3 regions of the Serratia sp. A07 genome follow, and region 2 is predicted to be linked to each of the others. Evidence: predicted binding sites of a transcription regulator. Region 2 holds the regulator's gene; each other region holds the start of a gene.
What was found. Region 2 encodes PhoB, which activates phosphate uptake and scavenging genes when phosphate is short. Its sites were predicted from a motif close to CTGTCATAAAACTGNCNNAT; they were not measured.

Region 1 (6,455 bases), on a different contig from region 2:
GTGCAGCACGTCATTGATGCCGCGATGAAACTGGGCGCGCAACATGTCCACCTGGTATACGGCCACGGCGGCGATCTGCTGAAGAGTACGTTGACTGACGGCGCGCTGAACTGGGTGCTGCAGGCCGAGCAATTGGGTACCGGCCATGCGATGCAGCAGGCCGCGCCGCACTTTGCCGACGATGAAGACGTGCTGATGCTGTACGGTGACGTGCCGTTGATCTCCGTGGATACGCTGCAACGCCTGCTGGCGGCCAAGCCGCAGGGCGGTATCGGGCTGCTGACGGTCAAGCTGGACGATCCGAGCGGTTACGGCCGCATCGTGCGCGAGCAGGGCAACGTGGTGGGCATCGTCGAACACAAGGATGCCAGCGAGGCGCAGCGCCAGATTAACGAGATCAATACCGGCATCCTGGTGGCGAACGGGCGCGATCTGAAGCGCTGGCTGGGGATGTTGAATAACGACAACGCACAGGGTGAGTTCTACATCACCGATATCATTGCGTTGGCCCATGCCGACGGCAAGAAAATCGAAACCGTGCACCCGTTGCGCCTGAGTGAAGTGGAAGGCGTGAACAACCGCCTGCAGCTGGCGACCCTGGAGCGCGTCTTCCAGTCGGAACAGTCTGAAAAGCTGCTGTTGGCCGGCGTGATGTTGCTGGATCCGGCGCGTTTCGATCTGCGCGGGGAACTTGTTCACGGCCGCGACATCACTATTGATGCGAATGTGATTATCGAAGGTCACGTCAAGCTGGGCGACCGGGTGAAAATCGGCGCCGGCTGCGTGCTGAAAAACTGCGTGATTGGCGATGACTGCGAGATCAGCCCTTACAGCGTGCTGGAAGACAGCGTGCTGGAGGCTGACTGCACCGTGGGGCCGTTCGCCCGCCTGCGCCCAGGCTCGGAGCTGGCGGCAGGGGCTCACGTCGGCAACTTCGTGGAAATGAAAAAGGCGCGTCTGGGTAAAGGCTCCAAGGCCGGCCACCTCAGCTATCTGGGCGATGCCGAAATCGGCGATGACGTGAATATCGGCGCCGGCACCATCACCTGCAACTACGATGGCGCCAACAAGCACAAGACGGTGATCGGCGACGGCGTATTCGTCGGTTCCGATACACAGCTGGTGGCGCCGGTGTCGGTCGGCAAAGGCTCCACCATCGCCGCCGGCACCACGGTGACGCGCGATATAGCCGAGAACGAACTGGTGCTGAGCCGCGTCAAGCAGGTGCACATTCAGGGCTGGCAACGTCCGGTGAAGAAGAAGTCATAGTGTGTTTTGCGTTGGGCTCCGTTCACGAGCCCAATACAAAACATAATAACCCCCACCATCTACAGGCTCGGGGGACGCACGGTAAAAACCGGCAAAAATCAGGTCAAGGCATCGAAAGCGCCCATGAAGGGCGTTCATTAGGAATATAACTGATGTGTGGAATTGTAGGCGCAGTAGCGCAACGTGATATCGCAGAAATCCTGTTGGAAGGTTTACGTCGTCTCGAGTACCGCGGTTATGACTCCGCCGGTCTGGCAGTGGTCGACGAAAAAGGCAACGTCAGCCGCCTGCGCCGCGTAGGCAAGGTGCAAAAACTGGCCGAAGCGGCGGAGCAGACCGATCTGCACGGCGGTACCGGCATCGCTCACACCCGTTGGGCAACGCACGGTGAACCGACCGAGGCGAACGCGCACCCGCATGTTTCCGACTACATTACCGTGGTGCATAACGGCATCATCGAAAACCACGAACCGCTGCGCGAACTGCTGATCGAACGCGGTTATCGCTTCAGCTCCGAAACCGACACCGAAGTGATTGCGCACCTGGTGCACTGGGAACAACTGCAGGGCGGTACGCTGCTGGAAGTGGTTCAGCGCGTGATCCCTCAGCTGCGCGGCGCCTACGGCACCGTGGTGATGGACAGCCGCGATCCGAGCGTATTGGTCGCGGCGCGCTCCGGCAGCCCGCTGGTTATCGGCCGCGGCGTCGGGGAAAACTTCATTGCTTCCGATCAGCTGGCGCTGCTGCCGGTCACCCGCCGCTTCATCTTCCTAGAAGAAGGCGACGTGGTGGAAGTGACGCGCCGCACCGTCAACATCTTCGACAAGCAGGGCAACGCCATCGAGCGCCCTGAAATCGAATCCCAGGTGCAGTATGACGCCGGCGACAAGGGCGCTTACCGTCACTACATGCAAAAAGAGATCTACGAACAGCCGCTGGCGCTGAAAAACACCCTGGAAGGGCGTTTCAGCCATGGCCAAATCAACCTGAGCGAGCTGGGCCCGCGCGCCGATGAGCTGTTGGCCAAGGTGCAGCACGTGCAGATCATCGCCTGTGGCACTTCTTACCACTCCGGGATGGTGGCGCGTTACTGGTTCGAAGCGCTGGCCGGCGTGCCGTGCGACGTCGAGATCGCCTCCGAGTTCCGTTACCGCAAATCGGCGGTGCGCCCGGGCAGCCTGATCATCACCCTGTCGCAGTCCGGCGAAACCGCCGACACCCTGGCGGCGCTGCGCCTGTCCAAAGAGCTGGGTTATCTCGGTTCGCTGGCCGTTTGTAACGTTGCGGGCTCTTCGCTGGTGCGCGAATCCGATCTGGCATTGATGACCAAGGCCGGCACGGAAATCGGCGTAGCCTCGACCAAAGCCTTCACCACGCAGCTCACCGTGCTGCTGATGCTGGTGGCGCGCTTGGGCCGCCTGAAAGGCATGGCGGAAAGCGTGGAGCAGGAGATCGTGCACGGCCTGCAGGCGCTGCCGGCGCGCATCGAGCAGATGCTGTCGATGGATAAAGAGATCGAAGCGCTGGCGGAAGGCTTCTCCGACAAGCACCATGCGCTGTTCCTCGGCCGCGGCGATCAGTATCCGATCGCCATGGAAGGGGCGCTGAAGCTGAAAGAGATCTCCTATATTCATGCCGAAGCTTATGCGGCGGGCGAGCTGAAACACGGCCCGCTGGCGCTGATCGACGCCGATATGCCGGTGATTGTGGTGGCGCCGAACAACGAACTGCTGGAAAAGCTGAAGTCCAACATTGAAGAAGTGCGCGCGCGCGGCGGCCAGCTGTATGTGTTCGCCGATCAGGACGCTGGCTTCGTCAGCAGCGAAGGCATGACCATCATTCCTCTGCCGCACGTCGAGGAAATCGTGGCGCCGATCTTCTACACCGTGCCGTTGCAGCTGCTGTCTTACCACGTGGCGCTGATCAAAGGCACCGACGTTGACCAGCCGCGCAACCTGGCGAAGTCTGTCACCGTAGAGTAATCTGCCGCAGGTAAACTGCAAAAGCCGGCCTTAGCGCCGGCTTTTTTCATGAGTAACGCGAAAGATGACAGCGGCGCCGATTCAGGGATAAACGTTGTCATATTCAAGCGGATAGGGCGTGGCCAAACGGTTTTTTTATTGCTTGGCTATTGCGCTGTTTTTTATTTAACAAGTTGATTTTTATATAAATCATCACCCCTTAAATGCATTGTAATATAACTGTCATATTGCGTACATTTTTCTGTCACCAAACTGTCCTATTTTCCCTCCTGCAGCAATACTTACTCTGATTAAAACGACTCGAAGTCGATTTTAAATATCCCATTAGGAGGGATTATGAAACTGATGCGTACCACCGTCGCCAGTATTGTGGCAGCGACCTTCTCCCTGACCGCCGTGTCCGCGTTCGCTGCTGCCAGCCTGACCGGTGCAGGTGCGACATTCCCCGCTCCGGTTTACGCCAAGTGGGCAGATTCTTATCAGAAAGAAACCGGCAACAAAGTTAACTATCAGGGCATCGGCTCCTCTGGCGGCGTGAAGCAAATCGTGGCCAACACCGTTGACTTTGGCGCCTCCGACGCCCCGCTGTCTGACGACAAGCTGGCGGCCGACGGCCTGTTCCAGTTCCCGACCGTGATTGGCGGCGTGGTGCTGGCCGTGAATATCCCGGGCATTAAATCCGGCGAACTGACTCTGGACGGTAAAACCCTGGGCGATATCTACCTGGGCAACGTCAAAAAATGGAACGACCCGGCTATCACCAAGCTGAACCCAGGCGTGAAACTGCCTGACCAGAACATCGCCGTGGTGCGCCGCGCCGATGGTTCCGGCACCTCGTTCGTGTTCACCAGCTATCTGTCCAAGGCCAACGCGCAGTGGAAAGAAAAGATTGGCGCCGGTTCTACCGTTAACTGGCCGACCGGTCTGGGCGGCAAAGGCAACGACGGCATCGCCGCCTTCGTTCAGCGTCTGCCAGGCTCTATCGGCTACGTAGAATACGCTTACGCCAAGCAGAACAACCTGGCTTACACCAAGCTGGTTTCCGCCGACGGCAAACCGGTCAGCCCGACTGAAGAGAGCTTCAGCAACGCGGCCAAAGGCGTGGATTGGAGCAAGACCTTCGCTCAGGATCTGACAGACCAGAAAGGCGACAACGTGTGGCCAATCACCTCCACCACCTTCATCCTGGTGCACAAAGAGCAGAAAAACCCTGCTCAGGGCGCCGAAGTGTTGAAGTTCTTCGACTGGGCTTACAAAACCGGCGGCAAACAGGCTAACGAGCTGGATTACGCCACCCTGCCGAAAGAAGTGGTTGAGCAGGTGCGCGCGGCCTGGAAAACCAACGTAAAAGACAGTTCAGGTAAAGCGCTGTACTAACAACGCAGGGGCGCGGGCTCGCCGCGCCCCACACAGTTCTTCAGGCTCCGATCCCGGTTGGGGCTGCCAGGGTTCAAACAGAGAGTAATCTATGGCTGAGTACAAGCCGACCATCAAAGCACCGGGCAAAAACGGTGACATCATTTTCAGCGCGCTGGTGAGACTGGCTGCGCTGATTACCCTATTGTTGCTGGGCGGCATTATCGTTTCGCTGATCTTCGCCTCCTGGCCAAGCATGCAGAAATTCGGCTTCGCTTTCCTGTGGACCAAAGAGTGGGACGCGCCGGCGGAGCAGTTCGGCGCGCTGGTGCCGATCTACGGTACCGTGGTCACCTCGCTTATCGCGCTGATCATCGCCGTGCCGGTGAGTTTCGGCATCGCGCTGTTCCTGACCGAACTGGCGCCGAACTGGTTGAAGCGGCCGCTGGGCATCGCCATTGAGCTGCTGGCGGCCATCCCGAGCATCGTCTACGGCATGTGGGGCCTGTTCGTGTTCGCCCCGCTGTTCGCCGAATATTTCCAGACGCCGGTGGGCGAAGTGCTGTCGGGCATTCCGATCGTCGGCGAGCTGTTCTCCGGGCCGGCCTTCGGCATCGGCATTCTGGCCGCCGGGGTGATTCTGGCGATCATGATCATTCCTTACATCGCCGCGGTCATGCGCGACGTGTTCGAACAGACGCCGGTGATGATGAAAGAGTCGGCCTACGGCATCGGCTGCACCACTTGGGAAGTCATCTGGCGCATCGTGCTGCCGTTCACCAAAAACGGCGTCATCGGCGGCGTGATGTTGGGCCTGGGCCGCGCGCTGGGGGAAACCATGGCGGTGACCTTTATCATCGGTAACACCTACCAGCTCGACAGCGCTTCGCTGTACATGCCAGGCAACAGTATCACCTCGGCGCTGGCCAACGAATTCGCCGAAGCCGAGTCCGGCGTGCACACCGCCGCGTTGATGGAGCTGGGTCTGATTCTGTTTGTTATCACCTTTATCGTGCTGGCGCTGTCGAAACTGATGATCATGCGTCTGGCCAAGAATGAGGGGCGTTAACATGGCGACGATGGATATGCAAAACGCAGTCGTTCTGGCGGAAAGCCGCCGCAAAATGCAGGCCTGGCGCCGGCAGAAAAACCGCCTCGCGCTATTCCTGTCGATGGCGACCATGGCGTTCGGGCTGTTCTGGTTGATCTGGATCCTGATCGCCACCGTCACCAAAGGCTTCGACGGTATGTCGCTGGCGCTGTTCACCGAAATGACCCCGCCGCCGAATACCGCGGGCGGCGGCTTGGCCAACGCCATCGCCGGCAGCGGCCTGTTGATCCTGTGGGCGACCATCTTCGGTACGCCGCTGGGCATCATGGCCGGCATCTACCTGGCGGAATACGGCCGTAAATCCTGGCTGGCGGAAGTGATCCGCTTTATCAACGATATCCTGCTGTCCGCACCGTCGATCGTGGTGGGCCTGTTCGTTTACACCATCGTGGTGGCGAAGATGGAACACTTCTCCGGCTGGGCCGGCATCGTGGCGCTGGCGCTGCTGCAGGTGCCGATCGTCATTCGCACCACCGAAAACATGCTGAAGCTGGTACCGGATACGCTGCGCGAGGCCGCGTATGCCCTGGGTACACCGAAATGGCGCATGATTTCTGCCATCACGCTGAAGGCGTCGGTGTCCGGCATCATCACCGGCGTGCTGCTGGCGATTGCGCGCATCGCGGGGGAAACCGCACCGCTGCTGTTCACCTCGCTGTCGAACCAGTTCTGGAGCACCGACCTGATGCAGCCGATCGCCAACCTGCCGGTGACCATCTTCAAATTCGCCATGAGCC
Region 2 (6,455 bases):
GCCGCGCAGCGGGTTGTCCTGATGCACCAACACCACCAGCGCATCCACCGCCACCGGCACCGCCAGCGGCGCATAGCCGTAACGGTGTTCGAACGCCGAAACCTCAGCCGCCTTCATCGGCCGGCTCATCGGGCCCAGCTGCGCGGCGCCCGCCGCCAACGCGGTCGGCGCGGTCGACGAGCCGGCGGCCTGGATCTGCAGGTTAACGTTGGGGTAATGCCGGCTGAAATCCTGCGCCCACAACGCCATCAGATTCGCCAGGGTGTCGGAGCCGACGCTGGACAGGTTGCCCGCCAACATGCCATCGGGCTGCGCCAGCGCGCCGCGTCCGGCCAGCAGCGCCAGGCAAAGCAACAGCCCTCGGGTTATTCGGGTCATACCGGTGTCTCGCGTTAATTTTTCACCGCATTCTCTGATAAAGCGGCGGGAACAATCAACCGGTTGGGTAAGGTAAAGATAAAGCGCGTGCCGATCCCCGGCTCGCTGAGGATCTCCAGCCGCGCGTCGTGATGGCTGAGCGCGTGTTTGACGATCGCCAGCCCCAGCCCGCTGCCGCCGGTTTGGCGCGAACGGGCCTTGTCGACGCGGTAAAAACGCTCGGTCAGGCGCGGAAGGTGTTCGGCGGCGATGCCCGGCCCGTTGTCGCTGACCTGGAACTGCGCGCCGTGCGCCGTCTGCTGCCAGCTCACTTCGATATGGGTGCCCTTCGGCGTGTGGTTGACCGCGTTGTACACCAGGTTAGACACCGCGCTGCGCAACTGGTCTTCATTACCGAACACGTTGAGCTGTTCGTTCACCCGGAAGGTGATCTCGTGATTGCCACCGCTCAGCGACTGCGCCTCGCGCTGCAACACCCGCAGCATCAGCGGGATATCCACCCGTTCGTTCATGTCGACATTGGGCGCCGCCTCAATGCGCGACAGCGTCAGCAGCTGCTTGACCAACCCGTCCATCCGACGGGTCTGCTCTTGCATGGTGCTGAGTGCCTTGCTGCGCAGCGAGCCGTCCTGCTCTTCATCGCCCATCATCTCCAGGTAGCCCTGCAGCACCGTCAGCGGCGTGCGCAGCTCATGGCTGACGTTGGCGAAGAAGTTGCGCCGCGCGCCCTCCAGCTGGCGCATCTGGGTGACGTCGCGCGCCACCATCAGCAGCTGCCCTTCGGAGTAAGGCATTACGCGGAATTCGACGTAGTGTTCGTTGTTCAGCTGCAGCGTCAGCGGGCGCGAGAACTCCTGCTGTTGCAGGTAGTGGCTGAATTCCGGATAGCGCAGCAGGTTGAGGATGTGCTGGCCGTTGTCTTCCGGCCAGCGGAAGCCGAGCAGATGCTGCGCCAGCCCATTACACCAGAAGATATTGCCTTCGACGGTGGTCATCACCACCGCATCAGGCAGCGATTCGGCCCCGCTGCGAAAGCGCTTGATCAGCAGCGCCAGCTCGCGCCGGCGGCGGCGATTGCGCTGCTGCATCTGATACAGGCCATAGAACAGCGGCTCCCAGCTCCAGCGGCCGGGCGGCGGCGTCATGCTGCGGTCGATCCACAGCCAATGGGAGAGTTTGAGCTGGTTGTAGAAATTCCACACCAGCGCAGCCAGCGCGGAGGCCAGCAGGAACCAGGGCAGATAACCGAAAATCAGCCCCAGCAGTAAGGCGGGCAGACAAAAAAGAGCCAGCTCCAGAGCCAGCCTCTTCCACGACAGACGTTCTAACACGGCATATTCTCCAGCGCGGCGCGATCAGTAGCGCGTTGAGAACCGGTAGCCGGTGCCCCGAACGGTTTGAACCATTTTATCATGCCCACTGGTTTCTAACGCCTTGCGGAGCCGACGGATATGCACGTCAACGGTACGGTCTTCCACATAAACGTTAGTGCCCCAGACGTGATTAAGCAACTGCTCACGGCTATAAACCCGCTCCGGGTGGGTCATAAAGAAGTGCAGCAGCTTGAACTCGGTCGGCCCCATGTCCAGCGCCTGATCGTTAGCCATCACGCGGTGGGAGGACGGATCCAGGCTCAGCCCTTGCATTTCAATCACTTCTTCCACCGCCATCGGTGAAATGCGGCGCATGACCGCCTTGATGCGCGCCACCAGCTCCTTGGGCGAGAACGGCTTGGTGATATAATCATCCGCCCCCACTTCCAGGCCGCGCACGCGGTCTTCCTCTTCGCCGCGCGCGGTCAGCATCATGACCGGAATATCGCGGGTCAGCGCTTCGCGCTTCATATGTTTGATAAACTGAATGCCGGAACCGCCGGGCAACATCCAGTCGAGCAACACCAAATCAGGGAACGGCTCAGACAGGCGCGTCACGGCGCTGTCATAATCCTCGGCTTCCAACGGTTGGTAACCATTCTGTTCCAACACAAAGCACACCATCTCACGGATCGGCGCTTCGTCTTCCACCACCAGTATGCGTCTTGCCATCGTCAATCCTGCCAATGTGTTAGCGACTTTGCGGGCGCCATTATGCGTCAGTTTTGTGACACTTTTATGAAAAAAAGCGGCTGTTATAGGCAGTAAGCATAGCGATTATTTCCCGGTGCAAAGAAAAATCATTCCGTAGTCGTCGCCATTGCGCCGGGACAGGCGCCGCCGCGGCCTTTATAATCATCGCCATTACCTTTGCATCCGGGAGTGTCATGCGCCTGATCCACACCTCTGACTGGCATCTTGGCCAGTACTTTTTCACCAAAAGCCGCGCCGCCGAGCACCAGGCTTTTCTGAACTGGCTGATCGAACAGATCGAGCAGCAGCAGGTGGATGCGCTGATCGTCGCCGGGGACCTGTTCGATACCGGCTCGCCGCCCAGCTACGCCCGCGAGCTGTACAACCGCTTCGTGGTGGAACTGCAGCGCACCGGCTGCCAACTGGTGGTGTTGGGCGGCAACCACGACTCGGTAGCGACGCTGAACGAATCGCGGGAACTGCTCTCTTGCCTGAACACCACGGTGATCGCGAGTGCGCAGGGCTCCCTTGAGCAGCAGATCGTGGTGCTTAACCGGCGCGACGGCCAGCCGGGCGCCGTGCTGTGCGCCATTCCTTTTCTGCGGCCGCGCGATCTGCTCACCAGCCGCGCCGGCGAATCCGGCGCGCAGAAACAGCAGGCGCTGCAGGAAGCCATTGCCGAACATTACCAAGCGCTGTATCTGGCGGCCTGCGAACGCCGCGAGCAGCTGGGCCTGCCGCTGCCGATCGTCGCCACCGGCCACCTGACCACCGTCGGCGTCACCACCTCCGACTCGGTGCGCGACATCTATATCGGCACCCTGGACGCCTTCCCGGCGCAGGCCTTCCCCCCTGCCGATTACATCGCGCTGGGCCACATTCACCGCGCGCAGAACGTCGCCAAGTCGGAACATATTCGCTATAGCGGCTCACCGATTCCGCTCAGCTTCGATGAACTGGGCAAAGCCAAAAGCGTCTTCCTGGTGGATTTCGCCGACGGTGCCCTGCAGCAGGTAGAAGCGTTAACGATCCCGCAGTTCCAGCCCATGCAGCTGATCAAAGGCGATCTGGCCGAGATCGAACGGCAGCTGCAGCAATTTGCCGACTATGCCGGCGAGCTGCCGGTGTGGCTGGATATCGAAGTGGCGACGCAGGACTACCTCAGCGATATCCAGCGCCGTATCCAGCTGATGGCGGATGAGCTGCCGGTGGAAGTGGTGCTGCTGCGGCGCAGCAAAGAACAACGCCGCCAGGCGATCGCGCAGCAGGACAAGGAAACGCTGAACGAGCTGAGCGTCAACGAGGTGTTCGAACGGCGCCTGGCGCAGGAGGCCGACATGCCCGAAGCGCGCCAACGGCGGATGCATCAACTGTTCCGCCAGGTGGTCGATGCGGTGCAGCACAATCCTGAGGAGACCCACCCATGAAGATCCTCAGCCTGCGGTTAAAAAACCTCAACTCGCTGCAGGGCGAGTGGAAAATTGACTTCACCGCCGAGCCGTTCGCCAGCAACGGCCTGTTCGCCATTACCGGCCCGACCGGCGCGGGCAAAACCACCCTGCTGGACGCCATCTGCCTGGCGCTGTACCACCAGACGCCGCGTCTCAACGTCACGCCGAGCCAGAATGAACTGATGACCCGCCACACCGCCGAATCGCTGGCGGAGGTCGAATTCGAGGTCAAGGGCGTCGGCTATCGCGCCTTCTGGAGCCAGCGCCGCGCCAAAAACGCGCCGGACGGCAATCTGCAGGCGCCGAAGGTCGAACTGGCGCGCCGCGAAGACGGCAAGATCCTGGCAGATAAAGTGCGCGATAAGCTGGAGATCACCGCCGCCATCACCGGGCTGGACTTCGGCCGCTTCACCAAATCGATGATGCTGTCTCAGGGGCAGTTCGCCGCGTTCCTCAACGCCGACGCCAACGATCGCGCCGAGCTGTTGGAAGAGCTGACCGGCACCGAAATCTACGGGCGGCTGTCCGAACAGGTGTTCGAATCCCACAAGCAGGCCAAAACCGACCTGGATGCGTTGCACCAGCGCGCCAGCGGCATCGAGCTGCTGAGCGATGAACAGCGCCACTCCCTGACTGAACGGCTGACGGCGCTGAGCGCGCAGGAAAGCGCTCTCGGCAAGCAAACCCAGCAACAGCAACAGGCGCTGAGCTGGCTGCAGCAATGGCAGCGCCTCCAGCAACAGCAAAACGAGGGGCAACGGCGGCTGGAAACCGCCCAGCGCGAGCAGGCCGAGGCCGCCCCGCAGCTGCAGCGGCTGGCGCTGAGCGAACCGGCCGAGAAATTGCGGCCGCTGCGCGGCGAACGCGATCGCTGCCGCGCCGAGCTGCAGACGATACAACAGCAGGCAGCCCAGCTGACGCAGCAACAGGAGCAACACTCGGCGCAGCTGGCGCCGCTGCAGCAGGCGGTGGAAAAGGCCCGTCTGGCGCAGCAAGCCCATGCCGAGCATATGCGGCAGCAGCAACAGCTGATCGATGACCAGGTCGCCCCGCTCGACCATCAGATCGCCCAACTGCAGTCGACGCAGGCCGAGCGGCGACAGGCCGGCGATGCCGCCACGCAGCAGTGCGCCCAGCAGCAGACTGCACTGGAGCAGCTCACCGCCCAGCGCAGCCAGCTGACGGCGCAGGCCGCACAGCATCAGCAGCAGCTGAACGCGCTGACCGAAGCGCTGGCCGCTCAACGGCAACGGCAGCAGGCGCTGGAGGCGCAAACCCCGCTGGCCCCGCTGCGCCAGCGCCTGAGCGCCCTGGCGGATCTGCGCCCGACGCGCCAGCAGTTATTCACGCTCGCTTCCCTTTACCGTCAGACTCGCGAGCGTCTGGCCCGGCAACAGGCAGAGCACGCCGAGCGGCAAACGCAGCTCGCCGGGCTGCAACACCAGCTGGAGAACGCGCGTCAGCAATTCAAACAGCACAAGGCGCAGCTGCAAGAAGTGGAGCGGATCCACGAGCTGGAAAAACGCATCGTCAGCCTGGAAGCGGAGCGCGCCCTGTTGCAAAGCGGCGCACCCTGCCCGCTGTGCGGCTCCACCAGCCATCCGGCGGTGGAGCAATATCAGGCGGTGCAGCCTTCGGCGACGGAACAACGCTTGGTTGAGATGCGCACCCTCGCCGAGAAACTGCAAACCCAGGGCACCGAGCTGCGCACCCGCTGTGAAGGCCTGCAAGAGCAGCAGCAACGCCAGCAGCAGGCTATCGCGCAGGATGAGCAGCAGCTGGCTGCCCAACAGCAGCAATGGCAGCAGCTCAGCGCGCCGCTGGCATTCGACTTTACCCTGGCGGAGGGCGAGCAACTCAGCGCCTGGCTGAGCGGCTGCGACGACGAAGAGCGGCGCGGGCAGCACGCGCTGCAGCAGCATGAACAGGCGGCGCAGGCGGTACAACAGGCAAAAGACGCGCTCGCCGCTCTGCAAACGCAGCAGCAGCAGGCGCAGCAACAGCTGGCGCTGCTCGAAGAGCGCTTTACGCTGCTGCAGAAAACCCACGCCGACAGCCTGCAACAGCAGCAAGACCTGCTTCAACGCTGGCAGGAAGGCGAGAAGACCCTCGCCGAGCGGCGCGCGCAGCGGCTGGCGCTGTTCGGCGAACAGCGAGTCGCCGAGGTGCGGGAACAGCTGCGCGCCAAACAAACCGCCTGTGAACAGGCCAGCTTGCAGGCCGCCGAGCAGTGGCAAAAGGCGCAGGAACTGCGCGAGCGCCTGGCCGGCCAGCAGGCCGGGTTGCAACAACAGCACACCCAAATGCAGGAACGGCTGCAGCAGGCGGAGCAGCAATGGCAGCAGGCGCTGGCCGACAGCGAATTCGCCGATGAAACTGCCTTCGTCGCCGCGCTCCTGGACGACGCCCTGCGCCGCGAATTGCAGCAGCGCAAAGAGCAGCTGCAGCAGCGGCAGGTAGAGGCTGCGGCCCTGCTGGCTCAGGCAACGCAAACGCTGGAGCAGCATCGGCAGAACCGCCCGGAAGGGGTGGATGAAGCCAACGCGGATCTCGACGTACT
Region 3 (6,455 bases), on a different contig from region 2:
CGGCGGCACTGCCAGACGATGGCGTTGTAAATCGGCTTGCCGGTCTCTTTTTCCCAGACGATGGTGGTTTCGCGCTGGTTGGTGATGCCAATGCCGGCGATCTGATCGGAACTGATGTCGGCTTTCGCCAGCACTTCTACCAGCGTCGAGCTTTGCGACGCCCAGATCTCCATCGGGTCGTGCTCAACCCAGCCGGCCTTTGGATAGATCTGCGGGAATTCACGCTGCGATACCGCAACGATGTTGGCGTCGTGATCGAGCACGACGGCGCGTGAACTGGTGGTCCCTTGGTCGAGTGCGACAATGTATTTTTTTTCTACAGTCATGGTAATTATCCTGCTGTTGTTAACCGTGTAAAACTGCACCCATCACGCTTTGCGCTGCTGGGTCTTGGCATCAGGCTCTTCTTCCGTCACGCAGACGTCGCACGGCAGGTGGCGGCCAATCAGCGCACGGTAACCGAAAGCGCCCAGGCCACAGCCGACGATAGGGGCGAAGATCGGCACCAGGAAGTACGGGATGTCCCGTGCGCCGGTGAAGGCGACTTTGCCCCAGCCGGCCAGGTAGGCAAACAGTTTCGGCCCGAAGTCACGCGCCGGGTTCAACGCAAAGCCGGTCAATGGTCCCATGGAGGCGCCGATCACGGCAATCAGAATACCGATCAGCAGCGGGGCCAGCGGGCCGCGCGGAATGCCGTTGCCGTCGTCGGTCAGCGCCAGGATCAGGCACATCAGAATGGCGGCGATCACCGTTTCTACCAGGAAGGCCTGGCCGACGGAGATGTGCGCGTTAGGGTAAGTCGAGAAGATGCCCGCCAGTTCGAGGCTTTCGTTGCTGCCGCGCACCATGTGGTGAGCCGCTTCAAAGTCGAAGAACAGGTTGTAGTACAGCCCATAGACCAGGGCAGCGGCGCAGAAGGCACCGGCGACCTGTGCAATGATGTAAGGCACCACTTTGCGCCCGTCGAAGCAGGCGAACAGCCACAGAGCGAGGGTGACCGCAGGGTTGAGATGCGCGCCGGAAATGGCGGCGGTCAGATAGATGGCCATGGCGACGCCCAGGCCCCAAATGATGCTGATTTCCCACTGGCCGAAGCTGGCGCCCGCCAGTTTCAGCGCGGCAACGCAGCCTACGCCAAAGAAGATCAGCAGCGCCGTGCCGAGGAACTCGGCGATGCACTGGCCTTTTAATGTCGGACTGGTGGTTTGGCTCATAATGTTGTTGTCCTGCAAAACGGCGGTTGTTGGTTTATAGGCTCAGTTGGGTATACATCCGGCCTATGGGCACAGTTTTTTTCATCTCGTCCAATTATTGAATAAGGACGTGATGTAAATTTATCGTTAACGAACATAAACGAGAAATAGCGAAATCAAAATGTGTGTGGCGCGTCATAAAATTGAGCGATTTCGCGTCGTTTAGTGTTCTTTCTGAGCCATAAAAGTGTGATCTGACCAGTGGTTTGGCGAGGGTTGTTAACAACTCGCGGCGGTGGCGGCGGGGATTTTCAGTTTTTGCTGATGGCGGGGGCAGGAAAATTGCAACAGACTGCGCGATGATCCGGTATGTTGCTAGACAGGCGGAGACTGGCTACTTACAATCGTTTTTAACGAATCGAGACTGGCGCGCCTTCCGTAACGGCGCGCGTCACTGAGCGCGATGCAATATTCGCAGTAGCTGCAGCCGACGTTGCGGCCGCTACTTATAGATGTACGCCTTGCTATCATGAGGGGACTGAAGCATGTCATTTGAAGTATTTGAGAAACTGGAAGCAAAAGTACAGCAGGCGATTGATACCATCACCTTGTTGCAGATGGAAATTGAAGAGCTGAAAGACAAAAACAACTCTCTGTCGCAGGAAGTTCAGGCTGCCTCCGGCAACCACGAAGCGCTGGTGCGCGAAAACCAACAGCTGAAAGAAGAACAGCACGTATGGCAAGATCGCCTGCGCGCTCTGCTGGGCAAAATGGAAGAGGTCTGATTCCTCACGCCATGCAGCAACGAAAAGGGCGCCTCAGGCGCCCTTTTTCATGACCGAAAATCACTCGATGTCGAGCGGGTCTTCGGAGAGGATGATGCCGGTGTTGTCGGCATACAGGTGATCGCCGGAGAAGAAGGTGACGCCACCGAAGTTGACGCGGATATCGCTTTCGCCCACGCCTTCGCTCACGGCACCCACCGGGATCGCCGCCATCGCCTGAATGCCGATGTCGAGTTCTTCCAGATCGTCCACCTGACGCACCGCGCCGTACACCACGATGCCTTCCCATTCGTTCTGGGCGGCCAGGCGCGCCAGTTCGGCGTTGATCAGCGCCCGGCGTACCGAACCGCCGCCGTCGACCAACAGCACGCGGCCGCGGCCGTTTTCTTCAAGCAGATCGAACAACAGGCCGTTATCCTCAAAGCATTTCACCGTGGTGATCTGCCCGCCAAATGAAGTACGCCCGCCAAAATTGGAGAACAGAGGTTCAACAACGTTCACCTCTTCATGATAGATGTCGCAAAGTTCGGAAGTATCGTATTTCATAGGATTTTACGTCTGTTTGCCGCTGGAATGTTCAGTATATCCCTTTATTCGCCCTGTTGGCAAAATCATCAGTTTTTAACTGAGCGCCACGCCGATGGCGAACAGCAGGTTGGCCAGCAACGCCGCCTTGACCATGTGTTCCAGCATCGGCCGCATGCCGACCGGCGTCGGATCGCGCAACACGCGCAGGCCGTGGCGCACCAGCAGCGGGATCGCCAGCACGAACAGCCAGCCCCACGGGCTGTGGAGATTGAACAGCGTAAACAGCGCGAAACACAGCACCGCGCCGCCGAGCAGCAGGGCATGGTAAATGCGCGCCTTGTGCGGGCCGAGGCGCACCGCCAGCGTGTTCTTGCCGTTTTCGCGATCGCTCTCGATATCGCGCAGATTGTTGATGTTGAGCACCGCCGTCGCCAGCAGGCCACAGGCGGTGGCCGGCAGCATCACGACGCTGTCGAAGGTGTGCGTTTGCAGATAGTAGGTGCCGGCCACGCTCAGCCAGCCGAAGAACACCAGCACCGAGATGTCGCCCAGCCCCAAATACCCGTAGGGCTTGTTGCCGACGGTATAGGTGATGGCCGCCACGATAGACAGCCCGCCCAGCACCAGGAAGCCCACCACGTCGCTGGGTTGCTCGCAGGCGACTGCGATCAGCGAACAGCCGGCGAGGGCGATCAGCACCACCGTCACCACCAGCGCCCGTTTCATCTGCGCCTGGGTGATCATGCCTTTTTGCATGCCGCGCAACGGCCCGATGCGATCTTCTTTGTCGCTGCCTTTGACCGCATCGCCGTAGTCGTTCGCCAGGTTGGAGAGGATCTGCAGCAGGCCGGCGGTCAACAGCGCCAGCAGCGCCACTTCAGGTTTCAGGCTGCCGTGCCAGGCGGCGATGGCCGAGCCGACCACGATGGAGGCAAAAGCCAACGGCAGGGTGCGGGGGCGTAGACTTTCCAGCCAGGCGGAGATCGGGGTGGTGGAGGTTGATGAGCTCATGTTTCGCTTCTGTCAGTGAGTTGCGGTGTCCGTTAGAAATAATTGTGGGAGGCAATGCCTCCCACACAGATGACTGACAAGACAATGATTGAGCGATTATAGGATAAAACGACTCAAATCTTCATCCGCCACCAGTTCATCCAGATGACTGCGCACGTAATCCGCATCAATTGTAATGGATTGGCCATTAATTTCACTCGCATCGTAGGAAATATCTTCCATCAGACGTTCCAGCACGGTGTGCAGACGACGCGCGCCGATATTCTCGGTGCTTTCGTTGACCTGCCACGCGGCTTCGGCGATGCGGCGGATGCCGTCGGCGGTGAACTCGATGTTGACGCCTTCGGTGCCCATCAGCGCTTTGTACTGCTCGGTCAGCGACGCGCTCGGCTCGGTCAGGATGCGCTCGAAGTCTTCGGTGGTCAGCGCCTGCAGCTCAACGCGGATCGGCAGACGGCCCTGCAGTTCCGGGATCAGATCCGACGGATTGGCGGTCTGGAACGCGCCGGAAGCGATGAACAGGATGTGGTCGGTCTTCACCATACCGTGCTTGGTCGATACGGTGCAGCCTTCCACCAGCGGCAGCAGATCGCGCTGCACGCCTTCGCGCGAGACGTCCGGACCGGAGCTCTGGCCGCCGCGCTTACAGATTTTGTCGATCTCGTCGATAAACACGATGCCGTGCTGTTCAACCGCTTCGATCGCCTGCTCTTTCAGCTCTTCCGGGTTCACCAGCTTGGCGGCTTCTTCTTCCACCAGCAGCTTGAAGGCTTCTTTGATCTTCACCTTGCGCGGCTTTTGCTTCTGGCCGCCGAGGTTCTGGAACATCGACTGCAGCTGGTTGGTCATCTCTTCCATGCCCGGAGGCGCCATGATTTCCACGCCCATCGGCGCCGCGGCCAGATCGATTTCGATCTCTTTGTCGTCCAGCTGGCCTTCGCGCAGTTTCTTGCGGAATGCCTGGCGGGCGGCGGACGGCTCCTGATGCTCTTCCGGCTGGCCCCAGTTGTTCTTGGCCGGCGGGATCAGCACGTCGAGGATACGCTCTTCGGCCAACTCTTCGGCGCGGGTGCGGTTTTTCTCGATCGACTGCATGCGCACCATTTTGATGGCGGCATCGGTCAGATCGCGGATGATGGAGTCCACTTCTTTGCCCACATAGCCCACTTCGGTGAACTTGGTGGCTTCAACCTTGATGAACGGCGCGTTGGCCAGCTTCGCCAGACGACGGGCGATTTCGGTTTTACCGACGCCGGTTGGGCCGATCATCAGAATGTTTTTCGGGGTCACTTCGTGACGCAGCATCTCGTTGAGCTGCATCCGGCGCCAGCGGTTGCGCAGGGCAATGGCGACAGCGCGTTTGGCCTTGTTTTGGCCAATGATATAGCTGTCCAGTTCGCTGACGATCTCGCGCGGGGTCATTTCAGACATGGTATTCGATCCTTACGCTTTGGAAGGCAATTCTTCAATGGTGTGGAAATGGTTGGTGTAAATACAGATGTCGCCGGCGATGTTGAGGGATTTCTCAACGATGTCGCGGGCGCTCAGCTCGGTATTTTCCAACATGGCGCGGGCTGCGGCCTGGGCGTACGGGCCGCCGGAGCCGATGGCGATCAGATCGTTTTCCGGCTGCACCACATCGCCGTTGCCGGTGATGATCAGCGAGGCGGTTTCATCGGCGACCGCCAGCAGCGCTTCGAGCTTGCGCAACATGCGGTCGGTGCGCCAGTCTTTCGCCAGCTCGACGGCGGCTTTCACCAGGTGGCCCTGATGCATTTCCAGTTTGCGTTCAAACAGTTCAAACAGCGTGAAGGCGTCAGCGGTGCCACCGGCGAAACCGGCGATCACTTTGTCGTTATACAGGCGACGCACTTTCTTGACGTTACCCTTCATCACCGTATTACCCAGGGTTGCCTGGCCATCACCACCGATGACGACCTGGCCGTTGCGGCGTACGCTTACAATTGTTGTCACGAGCAGACCCTCGTTAAAGACGGAAAGAAGTCCCCGCAGCGCCTGCTTTCGCAGACGCTACGAGGCATATTGAGAGTATAGATGGGGGGGGATTGACGCTTTTCAACCCCCAACGGAGAGGGGAATGCAACTCGACATGCCGACGCCCTTCAGGCGCGAAAGGGTTTTGTCCGCGGCGGCGCGGCTGCTGTACGGGCCGAGCACCACGCGATTCCAACCGCCGCCGGCGGTGATGCGGCTCTCGATGCCTTCGAACGCCAGGCGCGCACGCACGGATTCAGCCTGATCGGTGGCGCGGAACGAACCGCATTGCACCATCCACTTCTGCTTCGATTCCGGTTTGGTTTCCTGCTTGGCCGTTTCCTGCTTCACTTCCGGTTTGGGCTCCGGCTTCGGTTGCGGCTTCGGCTCAGGCTGTTTCACCTGCACCGGTTGCTGGGTAGTTGGTTTTGGCTGCGGGTGCGGCTGCACCGGCGCGGTAGTGGCCCCGTTGCTGAACGGGTTGCGCGGCGGCTGGCTGACCTGCTGCTGTTGCTGTACCGGCTGCTGCTGCATTTGCTGTTGTTGCATCTGCTGCTGTTGGCGGGTGCTGCGCGCGTTGGCCTGGCCCGGATCGTTATACGGCACTTCGTTCAGCTGCGTCGGGCGCTGCTGCATATCGGCCTGCATCTGCTCCAGCAACTGCCGCTGTTCGGCGGTCAGCTGAGTTTTGGAATTGAGCTCGCCGCCGGCCGTCGGTTCGGTCGGGGTTTGCACGCCGATCTGCCGATTTTCCAGCTCTTTGATGTAGCGCCAGCGCTCTTCCGGCTTCGGCGGCAGGCCGTTGCCGGGGCGCGTGGTGTGCGCAGGCAACAACGGCGCGTCTTCCGGCTTGTTGTGGGTAATGAAATAGAGGCCACCGACAAAGACAACCAGCAACGCGGCGGCTAACGCCAGCACGGTTTTGGAAACCTTCGGAGAACTG

Region 1: the regulator PhoB is predicted to act here: its motif matches at 3,493-3,512, upstream of pstS (phosphate ABC transporter substrate-binding protein PstS).
Region 3: the regulator PhoB is predicted to act here: its motif matches at 1,386-1,405, upstream of AC4PR2_RS16110 (MIP/aquaporin family protein).

The regions. Positions count from the first base shown of each region.
Region 1 is NZ_JBZXDO010000034.1:9,211-15,665, reverse strand. It holds gene glmU (bifunctional UDP-N-acetylglucosamine diphosphorylase/glucosamine-1-phosphate N-acetyltransferase GlmU) at 1-1,269, shown strand, start outside; gene glmS (glutamine--fructose-6-phosphate transaminase (isomerizing)) at 1,422-3,251, shown strand; gene pstS (phosphate ABC transporter substrate-binding protein PstS) at 3,588-4,628, shown strand; gene pstC (phosphate ABC transporter permease PstC) at 4,720-5,676, shown strand; gene pstA (phosphate ABC transporter permease PstA) at 5,678-6,455, shown strand, end outside.
Region 2 is NZ_JBZXDO010000003.1:104,545-110,999, reverse strand. It holds gene AC4PR2_RS04240 (PstS family phosphate ABC transporter substrate-binding protein) at 1-378, opposite strand, end outside; gene phoR (phosphate regulon sensor histidine kinase PhoR) at 393-1,709, opposite strand; gene phoB (phosphate response regulator transcription factor PhoB) at 1,734-2,423, opposite strand; gene sbcD (exonuclease subunit SbcD) at 2,639-3,871, shown strand; gene sbcC (exonuclease subunit SbcC) at 3,868-6,455, shown strand, end outside.
Region 3 is NZ_JBZXDO010000015.1:83,382-89,836, forward strand. It holds gene glpK (glycerol kinase GlpK) at 1-326, opposite strand, end outside; gene AC4PR2_RS16110 (MIP/aquaporin family protein) at 369-1,214, opposite strand; gene zapB (septal ring assembly protein ZapB) at 1,739-1,978, shown strand; gene rraA (ribonuclease E activity regulator RraA) at 2,039-2,524, opposite strand; gene AC4PR2_RS16125 (1,4-dihydroxy-2-naphthoate polyprenyltransferase) at 2,600-3,517, opposite strand; gene hslU (ATP-dependent protease ATPase subunit HslU) at 3,614-4,948, opposite strand; gene hslV (ATP-dependent protease subunit HslV) at 4,961-5,491, opposite strand; gene ftsN (cell division protein FtsN) at 5,594-6,455, opposite strand, start outside.